3 regions of the Streptomyces sp. NPDC101166 genome follow, and region 3 is predicted to be linked to each of the others. Evidence: predicted binding sites of a transcription regulator. Region 3 holds the regulator's gene; each other region holds the start of a gene.
What was found. Region 3 encodes HrcA, which represses chaperone genes, less so after heat shock. Its sites were predicted from a motif close to TTNGCACTCNGNNNNNCNGAGTGCNAA; they were not measured.

Region 1 (9,514 bases), on a different contig from region 3:
CCGATCTCCTCGCGCAACGCCGCCATGCGCTCGTCGACGTCCGGCTCGTGGGAGCGGGCGCGCAGGAAGTCGGCGTCCGCGCCGAGCCCGTGCACGCCGATCTCGGTCCCGTCGAGGCCGCCGGTGAACTCCTCGCAGCACGCGGTGAAGGCGTCCGCCCAGCGGCGGGTGAGGAAGCCGAGCCGGTCCGCGCCGAGCATGCCCCGCAGCAGCTGCTGTCGGACGTCGGCGGGCAGCAGGCCGAAGTAGTCCACGGGCGCCCACGGCGTGTGCGAGAAGTGGCCGATGCGCAGGTCGGGGCGGAGTTCGCGGAGCATTCCGGGGACCAGGCACAGGTGGTAGTCCTGCACGAGGACGGCCGCGCCCGGCGCCGCCTCCTCGGCGAGCGCCTCGGCGAAGGCGCGGTTGTACGTCTCGTACGACGCCCACCGGCGCCGGAACTCGGCGTCGAACACCGGCTCCAGCGGGGTCTGGTAGAGCAGGTGGTGGACGAACCAGAGCACGGAGTTGGCGATGCCGTTGTACGCGTCGGCGTGCACGTCGGCGGGGATGTCCAGCATCCGCACGCCGTCCTCGCCGACCCCGCGCCGTACCGCCTCGCGGTCGTCGTCGGACAGTGCCGAGCAGACCCACAGGGCGCCCGCCTCCGGGCCGATGGCCGACAGGCCCGACACCAGGCCGCCGCCGCCCCGTTTGGTCTGCAGCGAGCCGTCCTCGCGGACCGTGTAGGAGACCGGGCCGCGGTTGGACGCGACCAGCACCTGAGCACCCTGAGCAGCGACGTCGTGCGGGGAAGCCGTGGAAGCCATACGCCTCAACCTAGCCCGCTCGCCCACCCCTCAAACGTGGCGGCCGGCTCTCCCTAAGCCACCCTGCGGGAGGCGTACTCCGCGATCTCCGCCATCGGCGGCCGCTCCTCGGTGTCCACCGGGTGGGTGCGCGGCTCGAAGCCGTCCGCGCCGCGCTCGAACTGGGTGAGGGCCGGGCGCACCAGGTGGCCGCGGGCCAGCCGCAATTGCGCGGTGCGGTAGATAGCCGCCGCCATCCGGCCGAGCGCCTGCCCGTCCTGGTGACGGTGTCTGCGCACGCCCACGTCGACCTGGGCGAGCGCGTCCAGGCCGACCAGGTGCAGCGCGTCGACCAGCATCCCCAGCTCCACCCCGTAGCCGACGGGGAAGGGCAGCCTCTCCAGCAGGCTGCGGCGGGCCGCGTACTCGCCGCCCAGGGGTTGCACGAAGCCCGCGAGCTGCGGCCAGTGCATGTTCAGCAGAGGGCGCGCCATCAGCTCCGTCACCCGGCCGCCCTGGCCGGCCGCCCCGGTGGGGGCGAGCGGGTCGGCCCCGGTGCCCAGCGGGCGGTCGTACATGGCCTTGACCAGGTCCACGCCGGGCTCGGTGAGCAGCGGGCCGACGATCCCGGACACGAAGTCGGAGGAGAACTCCCGCAGATCGGCGTCGACGAAGCAGACGACGTCGCCCGTGGTGACCAGCAGCGAGCGCCACAGCACCTCGCCCTTGCCGGGCAGCGCCGGGATGCGGGGCAGTATCGCGTCCCGGTGGACGACGCGCGCTCCCGCCGCCGCGGCGACCTGGGAGGTGCGGTCGGTGGAGCCGGAGTCGACGACGACTATCTCGTCGACGAGCGGAGCCTGCCGCATGAGGTCGTGACGGATGATCGAGACGATCTCGCCGACCGTCTCCTCCTCGTTCAACGCGGGCAGCACCACGGACACCGACTGACCCGTGGCGCGCTTGGCGGCCAGGATCCTGTGCAGCGGGCGATCGGTCACCGACCAGGAGCGGGTGGCCAGCCAGCGCCCGACTTCTTCCAGCACGGTCTACGGCTCCTCACTGTCGTGATCACACCAGGTACACAGGGGGTGACCGTGTGATCCGTCTCGCGCTTCGGACGACTATCTCAACTCTCCGGGGTGTCGGTTACAGTCTTGAACAACGCGGATGACCATCGCATGTCCAGGGTCAATCCGGCGTTCAGGACAAACAACTGCATATTGCTCATCCAGAGGGGCAGAGGGACACGGCCCGATGAAGCCCCGGCAACCCTCCAGCCGGCTCTTGTCACATAGAAGTGGCGGGGCTCCCGGTTCGGGAAGGTGCCAAATCCGTCTCACGGCGAGATGCGTCGTGAGGAAGATGAGGAGAAAGGGCCTCGCCTCACATGGCTGCGCAGACTGTTGCGACCGGAACCACCGCTTCCACCGGCACCCCCGCCCCCGCCGTCGACCTCGGCCCCGCCGCGGCGCTGAGCTGCCGGGAGTGCGGCCACCGCGTCCCCCTCGGCCCGGTCTTCGCCTGCGAGGAGTGTTTCGGCCCGCTGGAGATCGCCTACGACTTCTCCTCCTACGACACGGAGGAGCTCCGCAAGCGCATCGAGGCCGGCCCCGCCAACATCTGGCGCTACGCCCCGCTGCTGCCCGTCCCGGCGGACGTCGCGGACAAGCCGAACATCAACCCCGGCTGGACCAAGCTCGTCCAGGCCGACAACCTCGCCCGCGAGCTGGGCGTCGAGCCCGGCAAGCTGTTCGTCAAGGACGACTCCGGCAACCCGACGCACTCCTTCAAGGACCGGGTCGTCGCCCAGGCCCTGGAGGCCGCCCGCGCCTTCGGCTTCACCACCCTGTCCTGCTCCTCCACCGGCAACCTCGCCGGCGCGGTGGGCGCCGCCGCGGCCCGGGCCGGCTTCCGCTCCTGCGTGTTCATCCCGCACGACCTGGAGCAGGGCAAGGTCGTCATGGCCGCCGTCTACGGCGGCGAACTCGTCGGCATCGAGGGCAACTACGACGACGTCAACCGCTTCTGCTCCGAGCTCATCGGCGACCCCGCGGGCGAGGGCTGGGGCTTCGTCAACGTCAACCTGCGGCCGTACTACGCCGAGGGCTCCAAGACGCTGGCGTACGAGATCTGCGAGCAGCTCGGCTGGCGGCTCCCCGACCAGCTCGTGGTGCCCATCGCCTCCGGCTCCCAGCTCACGAAGATCGACAAGGGGTTGCAGGAGCTGATCAAGCTCGGGCTCGTCGAGGACAAGCCGTACAAGATCTTCGGTGCGCAGGCGGAGGGGTGCTCCCCGGTGTCGGTCGCCTACAAGGCGGGGCACGACGTCGTGCGGCCGCAGAAGCCGGACACCATCGCCAAGTCGCTGGCGATCGGCAACCCGGCCGACGGCCCGTACGTGCTCGACATCGCGCGGCGCACCGGCGGCGCGGTGGAGGACGTGAACGACGAGCAGGTCGTCGACGCGATCAAGGTGCTGGCGCGGACCGAGGGGATCTTCGCGGAGACCGCCGGCGGGGTGACCGTGGGCGTGACGCGCAAGCTGATCGAGAACGGTGTGCTGGACCCGGCGCTGACGACCGTCGTCCTCAACACCGGGGACGGTCTGAAGACCCTGGACGCGGTGGCCGGTACGGGGCTCACCGCGACGATCCGGCCGAACCTGGAGTCGTTCCGCGAGGCTGGTCTCGCCTAGGGCGTGTCCCTGGCGCCGTCCGCGGGGGCAGTGGTCCCCGCGCCTGTCAGCAGTCTGCTTCACCGGAGGTCCCGAGCATGAGCGTCACTGTCCGCATCCCGACCATTCTCCGCACCTACACGGGCGGGGCGGCCGAGGTCACCGCCGAGGGCGGGACCCTCGGGGAGGTCATCGCCGACCTGGAGAAGAACCACACGGGCATCGCCGCCCGCGTTCTCGACGACCAGGGCAAGCTGCGCCGGTTCGTCAACGTGTACGTGAACGACGACGACGTCCGCTTCGAGCAGGGTCTTGAGACGGCTACGCCCGAGGGCGCGGGAGTTTCCATCATTCCGGCTGTCGCGGGTGGCTGAGCGACGATCACTACCCGCCGGTAGTAACCGTCGGTAACAGTGATTACTTTGAGTTCATCGAATTGCCCTCTCCGCAAGAGAAGCGGAGGGGGCAATTCAGTGTGGTTGAGCGCGGTACAGTTGGGGAACCGGCCTCCGATTCAATGATCCGGAGCCTTTGATTTCTGCCTTACGCCCGACAAGAAGTAGCCAAAGTGTGTGCGCCTTCTGCGGCTTTTGTAACGTTTGGGCAGTCCGACTTGCCCTGAATCCGGGCGAATCCTCACCACTTTCCGGACCGTGCGCGTCCAGAATTCTCGTCCGATTGACCTGTTGCAGACGGCAGTTGGACAGATACATTCAGCCGCGGTCGACGCGTTCCGGCGCACGCCCCCAACCAACTGGGGGGTGAGGTCTGACCCGGATCCGCGAAGTGTGGATCTGTGCAAGGGCCAGTAATAGGGGAGTTAGGCATGGCTCAGGGCACCGTCAAGTGGTTCAACGCGGAGAAGGGGTACGGCTTCATCGCGGTCGACGGTGGTGCGGACGTCTTCGTCCACTACAGCGCCATTCAGATGGACGGCTACCGCACCCTGGAAGAGGGCCAGCGGGTCGAGTTCGAGATCTCGCAGGGCCAGAAGGGCCCGCAGGCCGACATGGTTCGCGTCACCGCCTGAACGTTTCAAGCGAAGGGCTCGCATCCCGCCGACGGGGGTGCGAGCCCTTCGCGCTGCCCGGCCGCGCATCGGTCCTGCCGCCGGCCATGTCCCGGCGGTCCGGGGGGCGCCGGCGGTGTTCGCGCGTGGCCGACAGTCCCGGCGTATCCGACCGAGGCGCTTGCACTCGCCATGGCCGAGTGCTAATCATTGGCGTTAGCACTCTGAAGGTGAGAGTGACAACGAAGGACCGGGTCGGTGAGGCCCGCAGGCCGGGTGGGAAGGAACCACGAGGCCGGCGAGCCGTCCGTCGCGGGCGCGGGCGCGGTCCGAAGGAATCACCCCCAGTCCTGGAGGGACCACTTCACATGGCCAAGATCATCGCGTTCGACGAGGAGGCGCGGCGCGGCCTCGAGCGCGGCATGAACCAGCTCGCGGACGCCGTCAAGGTGACGCTCGGCCCCAAGGGCCGCAACGTCGTCCTCGAGAAGAAGTGGGGCGCCCCCACGATCACCAACGATGGTGTGTCCATCGCCAAGGAGATCGAGCTCGAGGACCCGTACGAGAAGATCGGCGCCGAGCTGGTCAAGGAAGTCGCCAAGAAGACGGACGACGTCGCCGGTGACGGTACGACCACCGCGACCGTCCTCGCCCAGGCCCTGGTCAAGGAAGGTCTGCGCAACGTAGCCGCCGGCGCCAACCCGATGGCCCTCAAGCGCGGTATCGAGAAGGCCGTCGAGGCCGTCTCCGGTGCCCTGCTGGAGCAGGCGAAGGATGTCGAGACCAAGGAGCAGATCGCTTCGACGGCCTCCATCTCCGCCGCCGACACCCAGATCGGCGAGCTCATCGCCGAGGCCATGGACAAGGTCGGCAAGGAAGGCGTCATCACCGTCGAGGAGTCGCAGACCTTCGGGCTCGAGCTCGAGCTCACCGAGGGCATGCGCTTCGACAAGGGCTACATCTCGGCGTACTTCGCCACCGACATGGAGCGTATGGAGGCCGTCCTCGACGACCCGTACATCCTGATCGCCAACTCCAAGATCTCCAACGTCAAGGACCTGCTCCCGCTCCTGGAGAAGGTCATGCAGTCGGGCAAGCCGCTGCTGATCATCGCCGAGGACGTCGAGGGCGAGGCCCTGTCGACCCTGGTCGTCAACAAGATCCGCGGCACGTTCAAGTCCGTCGCGGTCAAGGCCCCGGGCTTCGGCGACCGCCGCAAGGCCATGCTGAACGACATCGCCATCCTCACCGGCGGCGAGGTCATCTCCGAGGAGGTCGGTCTCAAGCTCGAGAACACCTCCCTGGACCTCCTGGGCAAGGCCCGCAAGGTCGTCATCACCAAGGACGAGACCACCATCGTCGACGGTTCCGGCTCCTCGGACCAGGTCGCCGGCCGTGTGAACCAGATCCGCGCCGAGATCGAGAACAGCGACTCGGACTACGACCGCGAGAAGCTCCAGGAGCGCCTGGCGAAGCTCGCGGGCGGCGTGGCCGTCATCAAGGCGGGTGCGGCCACCGAGGTGGAGCTCAAGGAGCGCAAGCACCGCATCGAGGACGCCGTCCGCAACGCGAAGGCGGCCGTCGAGGAGGGCATCGTCGCCGGTGGTGGCGTGGCCCTGCTGCAGGCCTCCCAGGTCTTCGAGAAGCTGGAGCTCGACGGTGACGAGGCGACCGGCGCCAACGCCGTGAAGCTCGCGCTGGAGGCCCCGCTCAAGCAGATCGCCGTCAACGGTGGTCTCGAGGGCGGCGTCGTCGTGGAGAAGGTCCGCAACCTCCAGGTCGGCCACGGCCTGAACGCCGCGACCGGTGAGTACGTCGACATGATCGCCGAGGGCATCATCGACCCGGCGAAGGTGACGCGCTCCGCGCTGCAGAACGCCGCGTCGATCGCCGCGCTGTTCCTCACCACCGAGGCCGTCATCGCCGACAAGCCGGAGAAGGCCGCGGCCCCGGCCGGCGGCGGCATGCCGGGCGGTGACATGGACTTCTGATCGACCTGACGGTTGATCGCCTGTCCTTCGGACCGAGGGCGGCACCACCTGCTGACGCGGGGGTGCCGCCCTCGGGCGTTTGCGGCCCGCTTCAGGTTCTGCGGCCGACTTGCAGGATGTGACGTGACGGTGGCGCCGTCCGGCCGGTACAGCACTCTTCACGCCCCGGCGTGCAGCCGGAAGAAGCCGGGGTCCCCTCCGGGGGAAGGGGAGGCGGCCGGTTCGGGTGCCAGTGGGGCCGGGCGTGGTTCGGATCACAGGGGGTTGCGGCGCGGCACGGAATGCGGGCCGGGCGGTGGCGGTTGACGGTGAGGTGCATTGAATGCGTGTGCACATACCGTCCGGTTCCATGCACGTACCGTTTTCCGCCCACTTCTCCGAGGAGCCCTCCACGTGACCGTCACGACGTCGTCCATCCCCTCCCGCGCCGCCGAGATCCTCTCCCGTCCGGTCACGATCAACGGCCTCACCGTCCCGAACCGCATCGCGATGGCGCCGATGACGCGCATGTTCTCCCCGGGGGGCGTTCCCGGCGAGGACGTCGTGTCGTACTACGCCCGTCGCGCCGCCGCCGGCGTCGGCCTCATCGTCACCGAGGGCACGTACGTCGGGCACGACTCCGCCGGCCAGAGCGACCGGGTGCCCCGGTTCCACGGCGAGGAGCAGCTCGCGGGGTGGGCGAAGGTCGCCGAGGCCGTGCGCGCGGCGGGCGGGACGATCGTGCCCCAGCTGTGGCACATCGGGATGGTGCGCAAGGACGGCGAGCCGCCCTTCGCGGACGCGCCCGCCGTCGGCCCCTCCGGCATCCGCGTCGACGGCGACGACGTCACCGGCAAGGCCATGACCCAGCGTGACCTGGACGACGTCATCGGGGCGTTCGCCCAGGCCGCGGCCGCCGCCGAGCGCATCGGCTTCCACGGCGTGGAGATCCACGGCGCCCACGGCTACCTCGTCGACCAGTTCCTGTGGGAGCACACCAACCGCCGCACCGACGCCTACGGCGGCGACCCGGTGGCCCGTACGAAGTTCGCCGCCGAGATCGTGGCCGCCGTGCGGGAGACCGTGTCGCCCGAGTTCCCGATCATCTTCCGCTACTCGCAGTGGAAGCAGGAGGCCTACGACGCGCGTCTCGCCGAGACCCCGGAGGAGCTGGAGGCCATCCTCACCCCGCTCGCCGCGGCCGGCGTCGACGCCTTCCACGCCTCCACCCGCCGCTACTGGCTGCCGGAGTTCGAGGACTCCGACCTCAACCTCGCGGGCTGGACCAAGAAGCTCACCGGCAAGACCGCCATCACCGTCGGCTCGGTCGGTCTCGACGGCGACTTCATCAAGGGCTTCCAGGGTGAGGGCTCGCCGGTCAAGGGCATCGACGACCTCCTCGACAGCCTGGAGCGCGACGAGTTCGACATGGTGGCCGTCGGGCGCGCGCTGCTCCAGGACCCGCAGTGGGCGGCGAAGGTCCTCGAGGGCCGCTTCGCCGATCTGGCTCCGTACGACGCGGCGGCGCTGCGCACGCTGAGCTGAGTCTGCGGCGAGCCCTCGGGGCCCGGGGCGGAGATCTGTCCGCCCCGGGCCCCTTTGCATGGCGGGCAGCGGGCAGGGCCTCTTTGCGTGGCGGGCAGCGGGCAGGGCCGCAGGGCCTCTTTGCGTGGCGGCGGCGCGCCCGGGACGGGCCGGCGCTGGAGCGTGGGAGCCTGCTTCGATCGAGGCGTGAGCCGTCGGCTTTTCGCCGGCCTGCCGTCCTTCATGGCGGTGATGTCATACGACTTTCCAGGGCGGCTGTCACTCACACGAGGGGTGCCGGCCGCTTCCGGCACTTCCCCCGGCCACCGGCCGTTCCATGAACAACCAGCCGATGACAGCTGATCACAGCCGATGACAGTTCATGACGGTCGATGACAGGAGTGCTTGATGACGATCGCCGAGTCCCAGCTCGTCGTGCGTACCGCCGCGGGAGCCGTGCGCGGCCGCCGTGAGGACGGCCTGACAGTGTTCCGCGGCATCCCGTTCGCCGCGCCTCCGGTCGGCGAGGCCCGGTTCCAGGCCCCACGCCCGCCGCACCCGTGGGACGGCGTGCGGGACGCGTACGCCTTCGGGCCGCCGCCCCCGCAGGAGGCGGGGTTGCAGGGACTCGCGGCAAGCCGGGACGAGCCGGCGGGCGACGACTGGCTGACGGTGAACGTCTGGACGCCGGCCACGGGCGGGCCCGGGACGGATGCGGCTCAGGCCGCCCGGCCGGTGATGGTGTGGATCTACGGCGGCGCCTACAAGCTCGGGCATTCCGGCAGCCCGGGATACGACGCCCAGCACATAGCCCGCGCCGGCGACCTCGTGGTGGTCACCTTCAACTACCGCGTCGGCATCGAGGGGTTCGCGCGGCTGGACGGCGCGCCCGCCAACCGGGGGCTGCTGGACCAGATCGCGGCACTGGAGTGGGTGCGGGACAACATCGCGGAGTTCGGCGGCGATCCCGGCCGGGTGACCGTGTTCGGTGAGTCGGCGGGCGCCGGTTCTGTGGCCGCGCTGCTCGCCGCGCCGGGCGCGCGCGGACTGTTCGGGCGGGCGATCGCCCAGAGTGTGCCCGGCACGTTCTTCTCCGACGAGCTGGCCCGCGACCTCGCGGCCGCCATCGCCGCCGAGGCCGGGCTGCGCCCCACAGCCGCCGACCTGTCCGCCGTGGACCCGCGTCGGCTGACGGAGGCCGGGGCCGCGCTGGGAGCGAAGATGGCGGAGCGGGTGGACCGCTGGGGGCAGGTCGCGCCCACGGTCACGCCTTTCTCGCCGGTCGTCGACGGCGAGGTCCTGCCGGCCACCCCCTGGCAGGCGCTGGCGGCGGGCGCCGGGCGGGACGTGGCGCTGGTCGTCGGGCACAACGCGCAGGAGTACCGGCTGTTCGTCGCCATGGCGGGTTGGCTGGGCAGGGTGACGGAGGAACAGGCGGCCGGTGCGTTGCGGGTGTTCGCCCCGGACGGCGGGGAGGCGGCTTACCGCGCGGCCTATCCGGAGGCGGGAGCCGGGGAGTTGTTCGAGCGGGTGCAGTCCGACTGGC
Region 2 (9,514 bases), on a different contig from region 3:
CGCACTCTCAACGATGGTCACTCGAAAGAGTTACGGGGCTGCGTGCAGTCTTCGGCACTCTACGTGAGGGGACGGACACGGCGGAGGCAGCCGCGCGGACCCCCGGGCTTTCGTCATGAGCGATGCCCCGATTAGCCCCATTTCTTCCCATTTACTGGTGTCTGAGGCTAGATTCGCAATGAGTCATATTTTCATCTTCTTAGATCGTAGTTGTACGGTCGTTGGCACCGTATCCGCTCGAAACGGCTACAAGGGGTCACGCAATGGCAGATTTCTCCCGCCTTCCCGGACCGAACGCGGACCTGTGGGACTGGCAGCTCCTGGCCGCCTGCCGCGGGGTGGACAGTTCGCTCTTCTTCCATCCGGAAGGTGAGCGCGGGGCGGCGCGGAGCGCTCGCGAGAACTCGGCCAAGGAGGTCTGCATGAGGTGCCCGGTCCGCGCGCAGTGCGCGGCGCACGCGTTGGCGGTGAGAGAGCCGTACGGCGTGTGGGGCGGGTTGACCGAGGATGAACGCGAGGAGCTCATGGGCCGGGCGCGCCACCGCCTGGTATCGGCGTCGACCGGCGGGGAGACACCGCCGGACGACTGAACGGCCGCAGATCAGGACAAACTGAAGGAACGTTTCTTCACGCAGGCCCGCACGACGGTCTGCAAAGGGATGGGGCACGCATACGTGTGCCCTTGTGTCATGTGCGCGCCTCTCTCAGCGCGCCCTGCTTCATGTGCGCGCCGCTCTCAGCGCGCCGCCGCCCGCTCCAGCTGGTCCAGCGTCGCCGCCACCGCCGGCACCTGCGCCAGGTCGGGCAGGGTCAGCGCGACGATCTCCCGCCGCACCGCCGGCTCCAGGGTCACCGCCCGCGCCCCACGGGGCCGTACGGACTCGATCGCGAGCTGGGGCAGAACGGCCACGCCGAGCCCCGCGCCCACCAGGCCGGCGACCGCCGGATAGTCGTCGGTGGCGAAGTCGATCCGGGGCGTGAAGCCCGCCTCCGCGCACACCTCCACCAGCTGGCCGCGACAGCGCGGGCAGCCCGCGATCCAGGACTCCCGGGCCAGTTCGCCTATGGCGACGGACTCCGCCCGCGCGAGCGGATGCCGCTCCGGGACGAGGGCGACGAGCCGGTCTGTCAGCAAGGGGCGTACGACCAGGTCGGCCCACTCCTGCGCGCAGCCCTGCGCGCTCTCGTAGCGGAAGGCGAGCGCGATGTCGCAGTCGCCGGCGCGCAGCTTGTCCACCGAGGCGGGCGGTTCCGCCTCCTCGAGGGAGACGCGGGTGCCGGGGTGGGCGGCGCGCAGCGCGGCGAGGGCGGTGGGCACGAGCGTGGAGCTGCCGCTCGGGAAGGAGACGAGCCGCACCCGCCCGGCGCGCAGTCCGGCGATCGCGGCGACCTCCTCCTCCGCGGCGGTCAGCCCCGAGAGAATCCCGGCGGCGTGCCGTACGAGGGCGTCGCCCGCCTGGGTCAGCCGCATCTCGCGTCCGCTGCGCACGAGCAGAGGCGTGCCGACGGACGCCTCCAGCGCCTTCATCTGCTGGCTGACGGCCGGCTGGGTGCAGCCGAGCTCGCGCCCGGCCGCCGAGAAGGAACCGGTGGCGGCGACGGCGCGCAGCACACGGAGATGACGGGCCTCGATCACCCTTCGAGCATAAGCGGCCCTTGGGATCATCGGTCGATCATGCGCCGGCACTTTGACGAGGACCGTCGGTTCCGAGCGGGTGAGGGGAACGGGCTCGCGGGTTTCCGGTCATTAACCTTGCGCCATGACTACGGCTCTGATTACGGGTTCGACCGCGGGCATCGGTGCCGCGTTCGCGCGGCGGCTGGCGGCGGACGGGCATGACCTCGTCCTCGTCGCCCGGGACACCAAGCGTCTGCGCGAGCAGGCCACCGAGTTGCACGACCGGCACGGCATCGAGGCGGAGGTGCTGACCGCCGACCTCGCCGAGGACGCCGGCATCGAGGCGGTGGCCGCCCGGCTCGACGACCGCAGGAACCCCGTCGACCTGCTGGTCAACAACGCGGGCTTCGGGAACAAGGGCCGCTACCTCGACGTGCCGATGGCCGACGAGCTGAAGATGCTCAAGGTGCACTGCGAGGCGGTGCTGCGGCTGACCTCGGCGGCCACGGCGGCGATGCGGGAGCGGGGGCGCGGCGGTGTCGTCAACGTGGCCTCGGTGGCGGCGTTCCTGCCGCGCGGGACGTACGGGGCCTCCAAGGCGTGGGTCGTGCAGTTCACCCAGGGGGCCGCGAAGGACCTGGCGGGCAGCGGGGTGCGGCTGATGGCGCTGTGCCCGGGCTTCGTGCGCACCGAGTTCCACGAGCGGGCCGGGATGGGCACGGACAACATCCCGGGCTGGATGTGGCTCGACGCGGACAAGCTGGTCGCGGCGGCGCTGCACGACCTGGCGCGCGGGAAGTCCGTGTCGATCCCCGACGCCCGCTACAAGGCGCTGATGGGACTGGTGAAGGTGACGCCGAGGGGCCTGCTGGGCGGGGTCAGCTCCCGGACGGGGCGCAAGTACGGGCCGCAGTAGGCGTGCGGTGAGCGGTGGGTGGCGTCGGCGCTCCGGTGGGAAAATGGGCGTGACGGAACCGGACCCAGGGGGGCCGGAGGCTGCGCCATGACGTTCGTACAGCTCATCGACTGCAGGACCAGCCGGTTCGACGAGATGAACCGGCTGCTGGACACATGGGTCGAACAGACCAAGGGGAAGCGGACCGCCACGCACGCGCTGGTCGGCAAGGACCGCTCCGACGATTCGCACTTCATCGAGATCGTGGAGTTCCCGTCGTACGAGGAGGCGATGCGGAACTCGAACCTGCCGGAGACCGGGCGGATCTTCCGGGACATGGTCGCCCTGTGCGAGGAGACGCCGACCTTCACCGATCTGGATGTCGTGCGCGACGAGCAGCTCAACCGGGTGATGGCCCGTGAGTTCTTCGAGGGGCTCGGACGGGGCGACATCGACCGGCTGTTCGAGCGCGTCTCGGACGACTACCTCGATCACGACCCGGCCAACGCGCGGGACACGGGCTTGCGGGCCGCCCGTGAGGAGGTCGCGGGCTGGCGGCGGGCCTTCGACTTCTCGATGCGGGTCGACGACCAGCTCTCCGAGGAGGAGCGGGTGTGCACCCGCTGGACCTTCACGGGGCGCCACCACGGCGACTTCGTCGGCATCCCGGCGACCGGCCAGGACGTCACCATGACCGGCATGACCTGGCACCGCTTCCGCGACGGCATGATCTGCGAGGGCTGGTGGCAGTACGACCGGGCAGGTCTGCTGGAGCAGTTGGGGGCGCTGGGCCGATAGCGCGAGATTTCACCGCAGGGTCCTGTTCCGCCCGGGCGGAACAGGACCCTTCCCGTCGTCGACCCACCGGCGCGGGGGGTGCGGCCGAAGCGGTCCGGATTCCGAGCCGCTCGGGACACGGAACCCCGTGACGTGCAGCGGGCGCGCACGGGGAAGGCCCCGCTGCCACGCGGTGGGCGTGGGAGCGGGGCCTTCCTGCGGCGCTTCGCCTGTTACGAGCGGTTCGCTCAGTGGGCGTGGCCGTGGCCGTGGCCGGCCGCGGCGGGCTCTTCCTCTTCCTTCTTCTCGACGACCAGGGTCTCGGTCGTCAGGAGGAGGGAGGCGATGGAGGCGGCGTTCTCCAGGGCGGAGCGGGTGACCTTGACCGGGTCGATGACGCCGGCCTTGACCAGGTCGCCGTACTCGCCGGTCGCGGCGTTGAAGCCCTGGCCCTTGTCGAGCTCTGCGACCTTGGAGGTGATGACGTAGCCCTCGAGGCCGGCGTTCTCGGCGATCCAGCGCAGCGGCTCGACGGCGGCCTTGCGGACCACGGCGACGCCGGTCGCCTCGTCGCCGGTCTTGTCGAGGTTGCCCTCGAGGACCTTGACGGCGTGGACGAGCGCGGAACCGCCACCGGAGACGATGCCCTCCTCGACCGCGGCGCGGGTCGCGGAGATGGCGTCCTCCAGACGGTGCTTCTTCTCCTTCAGCTCCACCTCGGTGGCGGCGCCGACCTTGATCACGCACACGCCGCCGGCCAGCTTCGCGAGGCGCTCCTGGAGCTTCTCGCGGTCCCAGTCGGAGTCCGTGTTCTCGATCTCGGCCTTGATCTGCGCGACGCGGCCCTGCACGTCGGCGGAGTTGCCGGCGCCGTCGACGATCGTGGTGTCGTCCTTGGTGACGGTGACGCGGCGGGCGGAGCCGAGGACGTCGATGCCGACCTGGTCGAGCTTGAGGCCGACCTCCTCGGAGATGACGGTGGCGCCGGTGAGGGTGGCCATGTCCTGCAGCATCGCCTTGCGGCGGTCGCCGAAGCCGGGGGCCTTGACCGCGACCGCGTTGAAGGTGCCGCGGATCTTGTTGACGACGAGGGTGGACAGCGCCTCGCCCTCGAGGTCCTCGGCGATGATCAGCAGCGGCTTGGAGGCGTTGGTCTGAATGACCTTCTCCAGCAGCGGCAGCAGGTCGGCGATCGAGGAGATCTTGCCCTGGTTGATGAGGATGTAGGGGTCCTCCAGGACGGCCTCCATGCGCTCCTGGTCCGTCACGAAGTACGGCGACAGGTAGCCCTTGTCGAAGGCCATGCCCTCGGTGAAGTCCAGCTCCAGACCGAAGGTGTTGGACTCCTCGACGGTGATGACACCGTCCTTGCCGACCTTGTCCATGGCCTCGGCGATGAGCTCGCCGACCTGCTGGTCCTGGGCGGACAGCGCGGCCACGGCGGCGATGTCGGACTTCTCGTCGATCGGGCGGGCCGACGCGAGCAGGTCCTCGGAGACGGCCTTGACGGCGGCGTCGATGCCCTTCTTGAGCAGGGCGGGGGACGCGCCGGCGGCCACGTTCTTCAGGCCCTCGCGCACCAGCGCCTGGGCGAGCACGGTGGCGGTGGTGGTGCCGTCGCCCGCGATGTCGTTGGTCTTGGTCGCCACCTCCTTCACCAGCTGCGCGCCGAGGTTCTCGTACGGGTCGTCGATCTCCACCTCGCGGGCGATCGTGACACCGTCGTTGGTGATGGTGGGGGCGCCGAACTTCTTGTCGATGACAACGTTGCGGCCCTTGGGGCCGATCGTCACCTTGACCGTGTCGGCCAGCTTGTTGACGCCGCGCTCGAGGGCGCGACGGGCGTCCTCGTCGAACTTCAGGATCTTCGCCATGACAGCGGGAGCCCTCTCGGAGATCTGTGGATGAAAAAAACGCACTGCGCCCCGGGCGCCCGGCTTCTTATGTGGTCGCGGGGGCCAGGGGCGCAGCGTCAAGCATCAATGTGCTTCCGGAACGATCCGGGGTGAACTACTTCTCGATGATCGCGAGAACGTCGCGAGCCGAGAGGACGAGGTACTCCTCGCCGTTGTACTTCACCTCGGTGCCGCCGTACTTGCTGTACAGGACGACATCGCCGACCTTGACGTCGAGCGGCAGGCGCTCGCCGTTCTCGAAGCGGCCCGGGCCCACGGCGAGGACGGCGCCCTCCTGGGGCTTCTCCTTCGCGGTGTCCGGGATGACCAGGCCCGAGGCCGTGGTCTGCTCGGCGTCGAGCGGCTGGACCACGATGCGGTCCTCGAGCGGCTTGATGGCAACCTTGGAGCTGGTGGTCGTCACGATCCGACCTCCCCCTTCGGAGATCTCACGGGGTTAACTGTCTGAGGTGGCGACCAGGTGGATCCGTCGTCGCGGGTGCCGGACCTGCCCGTCGCGTTGTTGGCACTCTCCAGTGGGGAGTGCCAGAGCCGAGACTATGACCGGGGTTAGCACTCGGTCAAGCGGAGTGCCAATGCCTGCGGCGCGTCGGCCGAAAATTCCGCTCGGGTGAGCGTGTTCGGCACCCGGTGCCGGGGTGGGCGTCCTTTGGGGGCCGCCGCCCCCAAGCCCCCGCTTCGGCCCTGAACGGGCCTCGTCCTCAAGCCCCCCCGGAGGGGGCACCCCCGGACGGGCTGAATTCACCGGGCTTACAGGTAGTCCTCCAGCTTGCCCACCGTCAGATGTTGCCGCTGGATTTGGCGCAGCAGGCTCGGCGTTCGGTCGGGGGTCGTGGCGAGGATGTCGCCGGGGTGCAGGCGGTGGGGGTCTTCGGGGTCGGCGGAGGCGCGCCACAGGATGATCGCGGTGATGCCGCAGTCGGCGGCGGCTCGGCGGGTGGTGGTGTCGTACGCGCCGTAGGGCGGGCGGAGAAGGCGGGGGCGCAGACCGAAGCGGGCGTTGAGCTTGTGCTGCTGGCCGCAGATCTCGGCGCGCTGGCCGGCGTAGGGCAGGCCGCGCAGGGCGGCGTGGTCGAGAGTGTGGTTCTGGAGGTCCGCGCCGACCTCGCGCAGCCGGGCGAAGTGGGCGTAGGCCGGGCCGGCGACGCTGTCGGTGACGAACACGCTGACGGGCAGGCGCAGTTCGCGGACCATGTCGACGAACTGAGGGTCGCGTTCGGCGCCGTCGTCGTAGGTGAGGAAGACGACCCTGTCGGAGGTGCTGACGCGGTCGAGGACCGGGGAGAGGGGGCGGGGCGGGGACTTCGGGCGGGTGGGGGCCGGTGCGGGGGCCAGGGGGGACTTCAGGCCCCAGCGGCGGTACGGCGGCCCCGTCGCGGGGGCGGGCGCGGAGCGCGCTCGGGTCGCCGCCGGCCCGGCCGCCGGTTCGCCTGCGGGGGCGCAGGCGGTGAGGGCGCAGCCGGTGAGGGCCGCCACGAGCGCCAGCGCCGTGGGGGCCGAGGGCCGCCCCCGGTGTCTCACAGGTAGTCCTCCAGGCGGGCCACCGCATATCCCTCTTTCGTCGCCTTGTTCAGGAAGGTGCGGATCATGTCGGGCATTGTGCCCTTCCAGTCGTCCGGGCCGCGGAAGTGACTCAGGACGATGTCGCCCGGGTGGAGCTCGCGGTCCCACTCGCGGTACTCCCAGTGGTCGACGAACACCTCCTCGTTCCACAGGGGCACATGGGTGACGCCGCAGGACTTCGCGGCTCGCAGGGTGGCTCTGTTGTAGTTGCCGTACGGCGGGCGGAAGAGGCTCGGGCGGCGGCCGTACTGCTCCTCGACGACGTCCTGCATGCCGCAGATCTCGCGCTTCTGACGCTGGTAGGACAGGCCCGGCAGGTAGGGGTGGTGGAGGGTGTGGTTGTTCAGGGTCACCCCGTCGTCCTGCATCTTCTTGAAGTAGCCGTAGTCGTCCTTGACGAGGTAGTCGCTGAGGAACGCGGTGTACGGGATGCGCAGCTCGGTCATCATGCGCAGGAACGCCGGGTCCTTCTCCGCGCCGTCGTCGACGGTGAGGAAGACGACCTTGTCGTCGGTGGGGACGGTGGTGAAGACCGGCGGGAGGCCGAGTTCCTCGTGATCGTCGACCTCGAAGCCTTCGCGGGTGCCGATCCTCGGTTTCCTGGCGGGCGGCGCGGGGGGTGTGAGCGGGACCTTCTCCAGATCCCAGCGCTCGGCCGCGGCCGCCCTCGCCGCGTGGTCGGCGCGCAGTCTGGCCGCGTACGAGTGGAGGGGGCCGGCCTTCGGGCTCTCGTCGGGCTGCCGGCCGGGGGCGGGGCCGGCCGCGCCGTCGCCGCTGTCCGCACAGCCCGAGACGATCGCGGCCAGGGCGAGGGCCGTGAGACCGCTCTGGCACGCCGTCCATTTCGTCCGGTATTTATCATTTCGTACGACTGATCCCATGGCGCCGGATCCTCGCAGTCCGGCCCCGAAACCCCCGTCAGACACCGCGGCCGCAGGCGCACCGTCCTCCGACTGGCCCACAATGACCAGGTGAATGACCTCGCTCCCCTCCTCACCCCCGAAGGCCGCGCCCTGCTCGACGCCGTGCGCGGCACCGCCCCCGCCGACGAACTCGCCGTCGCCACGCGACTGCGGCGCACGCACCCCGCCGCGCTCGTCTCCGCCGCCCTGGGGCAGGAACGGCTGCGGCAGCGGGCGACGGTGAAGTTCGGGGCCGAGGACGCGGCACGGATGTTCTTCACCCCCCACGGGGTCGAGCAGTCGACGCGGGCGAGCGTGGCGGCGTACCGGGCGGCGCGGCTGAGGGAGCTGGGCGTGTCCTGCGTCGCCGACCTGTGCAGCGGGATCGGCGGCGACGCGATCGCGCTGGCGCGCGCGGGCATCAGGGTGCTGGCCGTGGACCGGGACCCGGTGACGGCGGCGGCGGCCCGGGCGAACGCGGACGCGCTCGGCCTCGCCGGCCTGATCGACGTACGGGAGGCGGACGTGACGGAGGTGGACACGGCCGGGTACGACGCCGTGTTCGTCGACCCGGCCCGGCGGGGCGGCCGGGGACGGATCTTCGACCCGGAGGCGTACTCGCCGCCCCTGTCCTGGGCCGTCGGTGCCGCGCTCAAGGCGCCGCACGCCGCGTTGAAGGTGGCCCCGGGCATCCCCCACGAGGCCGTGCCGGCCGAGGCCGAGGCCGAGTGGATCTCGGACGGCGGGGACGTGAAGGAGGCGGTGCTGTGGTTCGGGACGGATCCGGGAACCGTCCGCGCCACACTGCTGCCCGGACCGCGCACCCTGCGCGGCGCCGGTCTGCCGAACCCGCCCGTCCGCCCCGTCGGCCGCTACCTCTACGAGCCCGACGGGGCCGTCGTCCGCGCCCACCTGGTCGCGGACGTCGCCCGGGACCTGGACGGCGGCCTGGTCGACGAGACCATCGCCTACGTCACCGCGGACGCCCTGAGGCCGACGCCGTACGCCACCGCGTACGAGATCACCGACCGGCTGCCCTTCAACGTCAAGAAGCTGAAGGCGCTGCTGCGGGAGCGGGAGGTGGGGATCCTGACGGTGAAGAAGCGCGGGTCGGCCGTGGAGCCGGAGGAACTCCGCAAGAAGGTCAGGCCGCAGGGGTCGAACGCGGCGACGGTGTTCCTGACCCGCGTGGCGGGAGCCCCGACGATGCTCGTCGGGCGGCCGGCCGAAGGCCCCACGCCCAACGAACAGGGGCGGTAGCTCAGTCGCGCATGCCCCGGCGTCGTCGCCGGGCGGATTCAGGGGCGGCGCAGGGACTTCCAGAGGTCGCTCGCCGCGGGATTGCGGGCGACCACCCGGTTGGGGTCGGAGGGGGCCGGGCGCACCGGCATCATCACGGTCGTGACCTGCGGGGCGGACAGGGATTGCAGGCTCCGGGCGAGTTCCGTCAGTTCGGAGAGGGAGTCCAGGCCGGTGTCGGTGGTGAGGCTTCGGGTGGCCGCGTCGGCGACCTCGTACAGGCGGGTGGGGCTGGTCAACAGGTCGGTGGAGGCGATCTGTTCCAGAAGTGCCTTCACCAGCGTCTGCTGGAGGCCGATGCGGCCGAGGTCGCTGCCGTCGCCTATGCCGTGCCGGGTGCGGGCCAGGGCGAGGGCCTGGACGCCGTCGAGGTGGTGGACGCCGGCCGCGAGGGTGAGGTGGCTGTCCTCGTCGTCGATGTCCTCTGTCGTGGTCACCGTGACCCCGCCGAGCGCGTTCACCAGCTTCGCGAAGCCCGAGAAGTCGACCTCGACGTAGTGGTCCATGCGCACGCCGGTGATCGACTCGACGGTCTTCACGGCAC
Region 3 (9,514 bases):
ACCATGTCGGGGACGTGCAGATAGCCGAGCCGCCCACCGGACTTCTCGTGCACATGGGCCCGCCGGTCCGCGACCCACGCGTGGTAGCGCAGCGCCTCCTCGTCGTCGGTCGGCACGACCACGGCGTGCCGCGGCTCGCCCCCGCCGGCCGGCGAGATCGTCAGCTCGACCGCCTTGCCGGCGGTGCCGACGAGCAGCGGTCCGGGCCCGGTGACCGGGTCGACGGGGTGCCCGGCGACGGCGACGATCGCGTCGCCGGGGCGCACGGCGACGCCGGGCGCGGCCAGCGGGGAGCGGGCGTCGGGGTCGGAGGTCTCCGCCGGCAGGATCCGGTCGATGCGCCAACTGCCGTCCTCGTGACGGGAGATGTCGGCGCCCAGCAGACCCTGGCGGGCGCCGCTGCCGTAGCCGCCGCGGGGCATGACATAGGCGTGCGAGGTGCCGAGTTCGCCGTGCACCTCCCACAGCAGGTCGATCAGGTCGTCCTTGGTCGCCACCCGCTCCAGGACCGGACGGTAGCGGTCGAGGACGCCGTCCCAGTCGACGCCGCCGAGGTCGGGCCGCCAGAAGTTGTCCCGCATGACGCGGCCGGTCTCGTCGTACATCTGCCGCCACTCGGCGGCCGGGTCGACCGTCTGGCGTACACGGCCGAGGTCGACGGTGATGTTGGAGTCGCTGTCCTCGTCGCCGGAGGCGCGCCGGTCGCTGGGGACGACCTTCAGCTTGTGGTCGGTCCACAGCAGCAGCCGCTTGCCGTCGCCGCTGACGTCGAAGTCGTCGACGTCGGAGGCGAGATGGTCCAGGCGGCGCTGGGCGAGGTCGTAGCGCTCCAGCTCGGTGTGCGGGTCGGGGGCGTCGGGTGTGGCGCGCGAGGCGCCGAGGACGCCGCGCACCGGGTGGCGCAGCCAGAGCACGCCGTCCTTGGCGGCGCGCAGCGTCGAGTAGCGGCCGGCCTCGACGGGGAAGGGGATGATCCGGTCGGCGAGCCCTTCGAGGTCGATGCGGGTGGCCGGGGTGCCCTCGCTGTCGGGGGTCTCGTCCTTGTCGTGGATCTCGAAGGGCCGGCCGTGCCGCTGCGGGCCGAACGGGGAGGGGGTGGTGGCGGCCAGCGTGACGAGGTGCGGGCGGGCGCCGGCGACGAAGGACAGGTCGAAGGCGTGCTGGTCGTAGACGGGGTCGAAGGCGCGGGCGGACAGGAACGCCAGGTGCTTGCCGTCGAGGGTGAAGGCGGGCGCGAAGTCCTGGAAGCGCAGCGGGGTCGCCTCGGCGACCGACAGGTCGGTGGTGTTGGCGAGCTTGAGCTGGCTGAGCGGGCGCGGACCGGGGTGCGACCAGGCGAGCCACCCGGAGTCGGGGGAGAAGACCAGGTCGCCGACCTCGCCGTCCTCGCTGCGGTCGACCTCGCGGACCTCGCCGGTCTCCCGTTCGACGAGCAGCAGCCGCCCGTCGTGCGCGGCGACGGCGGCCCGGCTGCCGTCGGGGGCCATGGCCAGCTCCAGGACCCGGCCGAGGCGTCCGGCGGCGAGCCGGCGCGGGGCTGCGCCGGGGGCCGCTCCGGTGGCGGGGGCGAACTCCAGGGCGTCCTCTCCCTCGGCGTCCGTCACCCACACCGCCCACTCCTCGCCCTCCACGCGGAAGGTGTGCGGCAACCGGGCCCGCACGCCCGGCTCGGCGGCAAGGACGCGGGCCGGGCCGTGGCGGTGGGTGACCCAGTGGACGGCGCCGCGGATCTCCACGGCGCTGCCGCGCGCGGTGTGGTCGGGCATCGCGGAGCCCATCCAGCGGGCGGCGGCGACCGGGAACGGCCGCCGGTCGGTGCGCTGTCCGCCGAGACGGACGTCGAGCCGGCGCGGCTCGGCCCCGTCGAGGTCGTCGAGGATCCACAGCTCGCCCGCGCCGACGTACACGATCCGGCTGCCGTCGCCGGCGGCCTGGCGGGCGTAGAAACCGTCGAGCGGGGTGTGCCGGCGCAGGTCGGAGCCGTCGGCCAGGGAGGAGTACAGCGCGCCGACGCCCTCGTGGTCGGAGAGGAAGGCGATCCGGTCGCCCGCCCACACCGGGTGCTCGATGTTGCCGTCGAGGTCCTCGTGCAGCCGGGTGAACTCCCCGGCACCCTCTCCGTCGCCGAGGGACCGGTCGATCCACAGCTTGCCCGCGGTGCCGCCCCGGTAGCGCTTCCAGTGGGCGGCCTCGCGGCCCATGGTCGCGGACAGCAGCACGGTGTGCGGGCCGTGGGCGACGCCGCCGACGGGGCCGTACGGCAGGACCGTCGACGGTCCGCCGTCGAGCGGGACGGCGTGCGCCCAGCTGCGGCGCAGGCTGGCCTGGCCGTGTGCGGTGAGCGCCAGGACCTGCCCGTCGGGGGTCCAGCCGTGCACCTGGGTGCGCCAACACCCCCAGTGGGTCAGCCTGGTGGACGGTCCGCCGTCGACGGGGGCGATGTGCGCCTCGGGGGCCCCGTCGCGGGTGGAGGTCCAGGCGACGGTCGTGCCGTCGGGTGAGATGCGCGGTGCGGAGACGGGTACGTTGTCGGCGCTGACCCGCCAGGCGCGGCCGCCGTCGAGGGGGGCGAGCCACACGTCGTCCTCGGCGGTGAAGGCCACCAGTTCGCCGTGCAGATGCGGGTATCGGATGTACGCAGCAGGCGTCGCGGACTGTGTCACCCGATCACTCTAGGCAAGGGCGCGGGCGGTGAACAGGGGCTCAGGGGCGCTGCCCTCACTTGCCCTCGACCGGTGCGCAGCGGGTGTCGGACGGGCACCAGACGGTCCGGGTGACGGTCACGGTGACGGTGGGCCGCTCCGGTCGGTCCGGGTTCGCGGAGGGGGGCGGTCGAAGCGGTGAGGGCGTCGCCGACGCGCAGTCGCCGAGTCCGCTCACCCGGAAGACCTCTCTCCCGCCCACCTGCGCGCGGAGGTCGCCGCGTACGCAGGAGCCGTCGACGGCGCGGGTGACCGTGCCGGTGACCTCGATGTCGCGGCCGTCGTCGGTCTCGCCCTGGCACTTGACCGAGGCGACGGTCTCCTCGCCCGCCGAGGCGCGGCCCTTGCCGTAGTCGGCGGTACAGGTCAGCCACCGTACGTCCGTTTTACGGCGGGCCAGTTCGGCCGTGGCGGCCTCGTCGGTGGTGTACGCCACGGACGCGGCGCTCAGCCCGCCCGGATCGCACGCCGCGAGCCCGCCCACGGCCACGAGCGCCAGTGCCGTGGCCGCGGCCGTGCGCGTCCCCGGCCGTCCTGCCCTGATGCGTCTCCAAGCCCCCATGCGGGCAGACTGCCACCGCCGCGGCGGTCGCGGTAGAGCGCGTGCCGCCGCTCACGCGCCCCGTACAGCGCCCGCGTGAGGGTCTCTCAGGACCAGCGGCCGGTGCGGCCGAGGAGGAGGGCGGTGGCGGCGGTGCCGGCGGTCGAGGTGCGCAGGACGGTGCGGCCGAGGATGTACGGCTTCGCGCCCGCCTCCTTGAACAGCGCCAACTCGTCGGAGGAAACGCCCCCTTCGGGGCCGACGACCAGCACGATGTCTCCCCGCTCGGGGAGTTCGGCGGTGGCGAGGGGCTCGCTGCCCTGTTCGAAGTCCGAGTGGAGTACGGCGGCGAAGTCCGCGCCGGCGAGAAGTGCCGCCACCTGCTTGGTGGTCGCCGCGTCCGCGACCTCGGGGAAGCGCACCCGGCGGGACTGTTTGCCGGCCTCGCGGGCGGTGGCCCGCCACTTCGCCAGCGCCTTGGCGCCCCGGTCGCCCTTCCACTGCGTGATGCAGCGGGCTGCGGACCACGGGACGATGCGGTCGACGCCGGTCTCGGTCATCGTCTCCACGGCCAACTCGCCCCGGTCGCCCTTGGGGAGCGCCTGCACGACGGTGATCCGGGGCTGCTCCTCGGGCTCCTCGTGGATGCTCTGAAGATCCATGACGACCAGCCGGTCCTTGCCCTCGGCGGCCTTGACGACGCCCTCGGCCCAGCGCCCGCGCCCGTCGGTGAGGACGACGCCCTCGCCGGGCCGCAGCCGCTTCACGGAGACGGCGTGCCGCCCCTCGGGGCCGTCGAGCACGACCTCGCCGCCGCTGAGGTCGGGAACCTCCAGCGGATCGAGCACGAACACCGGAGCCGTCATCGCCCCGCACCTCCTTCTGCGTCGGCCGCCGACGCGGCCCACACCGCGCCGGCCTCGGCCGCCAGTACCTCCACCAGCTCGCCGGCCGGCATGTCCCGGGCCATCCGGTGGCCCTGCCCCGCCCACAGAGCCATGCCCTGCGCGTCGCCCGCCGCGGCGGCCGCCTTGCGCAGCGGCGCGGTGAGGTGGTGCACCTCCGGGTAGGCGGCGGGCGCGTAGCGTCCGTGCTCGCGCAGGAAGCGGTTGACCAGGCCGCGGGCCGGCCGGCCGGTGAACGCGCGGGTCAGCCGGGTGCCCACGAACAACGGATCGGTCAGCGCCTCCTTGTGCGCGGCGGCCGCACCGGACTCGGGCGTGGGGACGAACGCGGTGCCGAGCTGGACGGCGCTCGCGCCCGCCGCGAGGGCGGCGGCGATCTGGCTGCCGCGCATGATGCCGCCGGCGGCGACGAGGGGCAGCCCGACCGCCTCACGGACCAGGGCGATCAGCGACAGCAGTCCGATGCCCGAGCCGTCGTTGTCGGGGACGTCCCGGTGGGTGCCCTGGTGGCCGCCGGCCTCGATGCCCTGCACGATCACCGCGTCCGCGCCGGCCCGTTCCACGGCGAGCGCCTCCTCGACGGTCGTGGCGGTGACCAGCGTGAACGTCCCGGCCCTGCGCAGCGAGGCCAGCACCTCGGGGCTCGGCACGCCGAAGTGGAAGGACACCGCCGCCACCGGGTCGTCGAGCAGCACCGCGAGCTTCGCGTCGTAGCCGTCGTCCCGTCCGCTGTCCGGGTCGCCGAGTTCCGTGCGGTACCAGGCGGCCTCGCCCGCCAGTTGGTGGGCGTACACCTCGACGGCGCCGGCGTCGAAGGGCGCGGCGCCCGCCGCCGTGGTGGAGCCGGCGCCTGCACCGGACTGCTCGGGCTGCGGCATGAAGAGGTTCACGCCGAAGGGCCGGGAGGTGAGCCCGCGCATCTGCTTGATCTCCCGGTACATCCCGTCGGCGGTCTTGTACCCGCCGGCGAGGAAGCCGAGCCCGCCGGCCTCGGACACGGCGGCGGCGAGCCGGGGGACGGAGACGCCGCCCGCCATGGGGGCCTGCACGATCGGATGGCGGAGAAGACCGGTCAGCGCGGAGGACATGACCGCATGGTGTCACGTCCCGGCGCCCTGTCCCGCCGGGGGCTCCGCCCCCGCCTCACCGCCCGTTGAAGGCGTCCTTCAGCCGGGAGAACAACCCCTGCTGCCCGGGCTGGAACTGCCCCAGGGGGCGCTCCTCACCGCGCAGCTTCGCCAGTTCGCGCAGCAGCCGCTCCTGCTCCGGGTCCAGCTTGGTGGGCGTCTGGACCTCCACGTGCACGATGAGGTCGCCGCGGCCGCCGCCGCGCAGGTGCGTCACTCCGCGCTGGTGCAGCGGAATGGACTGCCCCGACTGCGTTCCGGGCCGGATGTCGACCTCCTCCGCCCCGTCCAGCGTCTCCAGCGGCACCTTGGTGCCGAGCGCCGCCGCGGTCATCGGGAGGGTGACCGTGCAGTGCAGGTCGTCGCCGCGCCGCTGGAACATCGCGTGCGGCAGTTCGTGGATCTCGACGTAGAGGTCGCCGGCCGGGCCGCCGCCCGGTCCGACCTCGCCCTCGCCGGCGAGCTGGATCCGGGTGCCGTTGTCGACACCGGCCGGGATCTTCACCGTCAGCGTGCGCCGCGACCGCACCCGTCCGTCGCCCGCGCACTCGGGGCACGGGGTGGGCACCACGGTGCCGAAGCCCTGGCACTGGGGGCAGGGACGCGAGGTCATGACCTGGCCCAGGAAGGACCGCGTCACCTGCGACACCTCACCGCGGCCGCGGCACATGTCGCAGGTCTGGGCCGTGGTGCCGGGCGCCGCACCCTCGCCGCTGCAGGTGGTGCAGACGATCGCGGTGTCGACCTGGATGTCCTTGGTGGTGCCGAACGCGGCCTCCTCCAGATCCACCTCCAGCCGGATCATCGCGTCCTGGCCGCGCCGCGTGCGCGACCTCGGGCCCCGCTGGGACGCCGTGCCGAAGAACGCGTCCATGATGTCGGAGAAGTTGCCGAAGCCACCGGCTCCGAAGCCGCCCGCGCCCGCGCCGCCGGCCTGCGAGAGCGGGTCGCCGCCGAGGTCGTAGACCTGCTTCTTCTGCGGGTCCGACAGCACCTCGTAAGCGGCGTTGATCTCCTTGAACCGCTCCTGGGTCTTCGGATCGGGGTTGACGTCCGGGTGCAGCTCGCGGGCGAGCCGCCGGAAGGCCTTCTTGATCTCTTCCTGCGACGCGTCGCGGCGCACGCCGAGAACGGCGTAGTAGTCCGTGGCCACTTACGACTCCGCCAGGATCTGTCCGACGTACCGTGCCACTGCGCGTACCGCTCCCATCGTTCCCGGGTAATCCATGCGGGTCGGTCCGACCACGCCGAGCTTGGCGACTGCCTCGCCGCCCGAACCGTAGCCGACCGACACCACGGAAGTGGAGTTGAGTCCCTCGTAGGCGTTCTCGTGCCCGATACGCACGATCATGCCCGAATCCCCTGCCTCGCCCAGGAGTTTGAGGAGCACGACCTGCTCCTCGAGCGCCTCCAGGACGGGCCGGATGGTGAGGGGAAAGTCATGTCCGAAGCGGGTGAGATTGGCGGTGCCGCCGATCATCAGCCGCTCCTCGTTCTCCTCGACGAGTGTCTCCAGCAGGGTGGAGAGCACCGTCGAGACCGTGCCGCGGTCCTCCGCCTCGAAGGCCTCCGGAAGATCCTCCACCAGAGGCGGCACATCGGTGAACCGGCGCCCCGCCACCCGGCTGTTGAGCCGGGCGCGCAGGTCCGCGAGCGAGGCCTCGCCGAACGGCGCGGGGCAGTCCACCAGCCGCTGCTCGACCCGCCCGGTGTCCGTGATCAGCACGAGCATGAGGCGGGCCGGGGCGAGCGAGAGCAGTTCCACGTGCCGCACCGTGGACCGGGTCAGCGACGGGTACTGCACGACGGCGACCTGGCGGGTGAGCTGCGCGAGCAGCCGGACCGTCCGGGCGACGACGTCGTCGAGGTCGACGGCGCCGTCGAGGAAGTTCTGGATGGCGCGCCGCTCGGGGCCGGTCATCGGCTTGACGCCGGCGAGCTTGTCGACGAAGAGGCGGTAGCCCTTGTCGGTGGGGATGCGTCCGGCACTGGTGTGCGGCTGGGCGATGTAGCCCTCGTCCTCCAGGGCGGCCATGTCGTTGCGGACCGTCGCCGGGGACACTCCGAGGCTGTGGCGCTCGGTGAGCGCCTTGGAGCCGACCGGCTCCTCGGTGCCGACGTAGTCCTGGACGATGGCGCGCAGTACCTTCAGCCGCCGTTCACTCAGCATCCGCGCACACCTCCAGTGCTTCGTCCCCTTGGCGCCTTGCCTGGCACTCGTCACATCCGAGTGCCAGCGTTCCCCGGCAAGTGTACGGCCGTGGGGTGCGCAGGGGGCAAGGTCGGTCCGGTCCCGTGCCGGCCGACGGGTTCGTCACGGTTAGCGTCGCGGTATGACGGTCACTTGGGAAGAGCTGGGTTGGGAGCAGGTCTCGACGGGGGTCGGACGGCGGCGGCTGCCGGGCTGGGACTGCACGGCGGGGCTGGTCGTGGGGACCGGGGCGGTGCTGCTGATCGACGCGGGTTCGAGCCTCGCGGAGGGCACGCGGCTGCGGGCGGAGGCGGAGCGGCTCGCCGGACGCCGTGTGACTCATCTCGCGCTCACCCACCCCCACTTCGACCATGTGTTCGGGGCGGCGGCGTTCGCGGGCGCGGAGGTGTTCGCGGCGGTGGGCGCGGAGTCGGTGTTCGCGCGGGAGCGGGCCGATCTGCACGCGGACGCGGTGCGCAACGGGCTCGACGAGGCGGCGGCGACGGAGGCCGTGGACGCCCTGGTGCGGCCCCGCCACCTGGTCTCCGGGGAGTGGACCCTGGACATGGGCGGCGGGCGGCAGGTCCTGCTGGCGAACGTGGGCCCCGGTCACACGGCGCACGACCTGGCGGTGCTGGTGCCGGGGTCGCCGGAGGCGGTGTTCTGCGGCGACCTGGTGGAGGAGTCCGGCGAGCCCCAGGCAGGGCCGGACGCCGTGCCCTCGCACTGGCCGGCCGCCCTGGACCGCCTGCTCGCCCTCGGCGGCGAGGACGCGCTGTACGTGCCCGGTCACGGAGCGGTCGTGGACGCGGCGTTCGTACGGGCGCAGCGGGACGCCCTGGCCGCCCGTTTCGGCGTGTCGCCGTGACAGCGCCCCTGCTTCTCCTATCGTCGTGCGAATGCGCCAGTACTCCGCCGATCTGACCCCGTCCTGGAAGAAGCCGCAGCCGGTCCCCGAGGTCGCGGCGGAGCCCGGCCTGGTGGTGGAGGAGCCGGGCAGCGGATTCTGCGGCGCGGTGATCCGCTGCGAGGCGGGCACGGTCACCCTGGAGGATCGTTTCGGCAAGCACCGGGTGTTCCCGCTGGAGCCGCGCGGGTTCCTGCTGGAGGGGCGCCCGGTGACGCTCGTACGGCCCACGTCGGGCGGTCCGGCGCGACCCGCCCGCACCGCCTCGGGTTCGGTGGCCGTGCCGGGCGCACGCGCGCGCGTGGCCCGCGCCGGCCGGATCTACGTCGAGGGGCGGCACGACGCCGAGCTGGTCGAGAAGGTGTGGGGCGACGACCTGCGCGTCGAGGGCGTGGTGGTGGAGTACCTGGAGGGCGTCGACGATCTCCCGTCGATCGTCGAGGACTTCGCGCCGGGACCGGACGCGCGGCTCGGCGTCCTGGTGGACCACCTGGTCCCCGGCACGAAGGAGTGGCGGATCGCACAGTCGGTGACCAGCGAGCACGCGCTCGTGGTGGGGCACCCGTACATCGACGTCTGGGAGGCGGTGAAGCCGTCGTCCCTGGGCATCGAGGCGTGGCCGCGCGTGCCGCACGGCCAGGACTGGAAGACCGGGGTGTGCCGGGCGCTGGGCTGGCCGTCGGACAACACCGGCGCGGTGTGGCAGGCGATCCTGGCCCGGGTGGGCTCCTACAAGGACCTGGAGCCGGAGCTCCTCGGCCGGGTGGAGGAGCTGATCGACTTCGTCACCGGCTGACGGGGCCGGGCGGGCGTTTCAGTCCACGAGGTCCCTGACCACGGCGTCCGCCAGCAGCCGGCCGCGCAGGGTGAGGACGGCGCGGCCCTCGTCGTAGGGCCCCGGCTGCAGCAACCCCTCCGTGAGCGCCCGGCGCGCGGCCGTGAGCCCCTCTTCCCGCAGCAGGTCCAGCGGTACGCCCTCGCGCAGCCGCAGCTCCAGCAGGATGCGCTCGACCCGGCGGTCCTCGTCCGTGAGGAGTTCGCGGCCGGCGCCCGGTGAGCGGCCCGCCGCCAGCGCCGCCGCGTACGCCCCCGGGTGCTTGACGTTCCACCAGCGCACCCCGCCGACGTGGCTGTGGGCGCC

Region 1: a site for HrcA is predicted at 4,655-4,681, ahead of groL (chaperonin GroEL). Genes of this name have one in related genera too.
Region 2: a site for HrcA is predicted at 5,756-5,782, ahead of groES (co-chaperone GroES). Genes of this name have one in related genera too.

What each region holds. Positions count from the first base shown of each region.
Region 1 covers NZ_JBIWPF010000017.1:45,957-55,470, reverse strand. Annotated here, with positions in the region: gene ACIRS4_RS27410 (trehalose-6-phosphate synthase) at 1-809, opposite strand, end outside; gene ACIRS4_RS27405 (glucosyl-3-phosphoglycerate synthase) at 863-1,834, opposite strand; SAM riboswitch class I at 2,013-2,160, shown strand; gene thrC (threonine synthase) at 2,179-3,486, shown strand; gene ACIRS4_RS27395 (MoaD/ThiS family protein) at 3,564-3,839, shown strand; gene ACIRS4_RS27390 (cold-shock protein) at 4,292-4,495, shown strand; gene groL (chaperonin GroEL) at 4,843-6,465, shown strand; gene ACIRS4_RS27380 (NADH:flavin oxidoreductase) at 6,859-7,989, shown strand; gene ACIRS4_RS27375 (carboxylesterase/lipase family protein) at 8,377-9,514, shown strand, end outside.
Region 2 covers NZ_JBIWPF010000013.1:4,991-14,504, forward strand. Annotated here, with positions in the region: gene ACIRS4_RS22920 (WhiB family transcriptional regulator) at 264-590, shown strand; gene ACIRS4_RS22925 (LysR family transcriptional regulator) at 737-1,636, opposite strand; gene ACIRS4_RS22930 (SDR family NAD(P)-dependent oxidoreductase) at 1,761-2,534, shown strand; gene ACIRS4_RS22935 (ester cyclase) at 2,622-3,311, shown strand; gene groL (chaperonin GroEL) at 3,539-5,164, opposite strand; gene groES (co-chaperone GroES) at 5,301-5,609, opposite strand; gene ACIRS4_RS22950 (polysaccharide deacetylase family protein) at 5,957-6,727, opposite strand; gene ACIRS4_RS22955 (polysaccharide deacetylase family protein) at 6,724-7,650, opposite strand; gene ACIRS4_RS22960 (SAM-dependent methyltransferase) at 7,741-8,931, shown strand; gene ACIRS4_RS22965 (LCP family protein) at 8,970-9,514, opposite strand, start outside.
Region 3 covers NZ_JBIWPF010000022.1:107,308-116,821, reverse strand. Annotated here, with positions in the region: gene ACIRS4_RS30720 (S41 family peptidase) at 1-2,663, opposite strand, end outside; gene ACIRS4_RS30715 (hypothetical protein) at 2,719-3,264, opposite strand; gene ACIRS4_RS30710 (16S rRNA (uracil(1498)-N(3))-methyltransferase) at 3,351-4,109, opposite strand; gene ACIRS4_RS30705 (nitronate monooxygenase) at 4,106-5,236, opposite strand; gene dnaJ (molecular chaperone DnaJ) at 5,292-6,428, opposite strand; gene hrcA (heat-inducible transcriptional repressor HrcA) at 6,429-7,445, opposite strand; gene ACIRS4_RS30690 (MBL fold metallo-hydrolase) at 7,609-8,334, shown strand; gene ACIRS4_RS30685 (DUF3097 domain-containing protein) at 8,366-9,169, shown strand; gene hemW (radical SAM family heme chaperone HemW) at 9,188-9,514, opposite strand, start outside.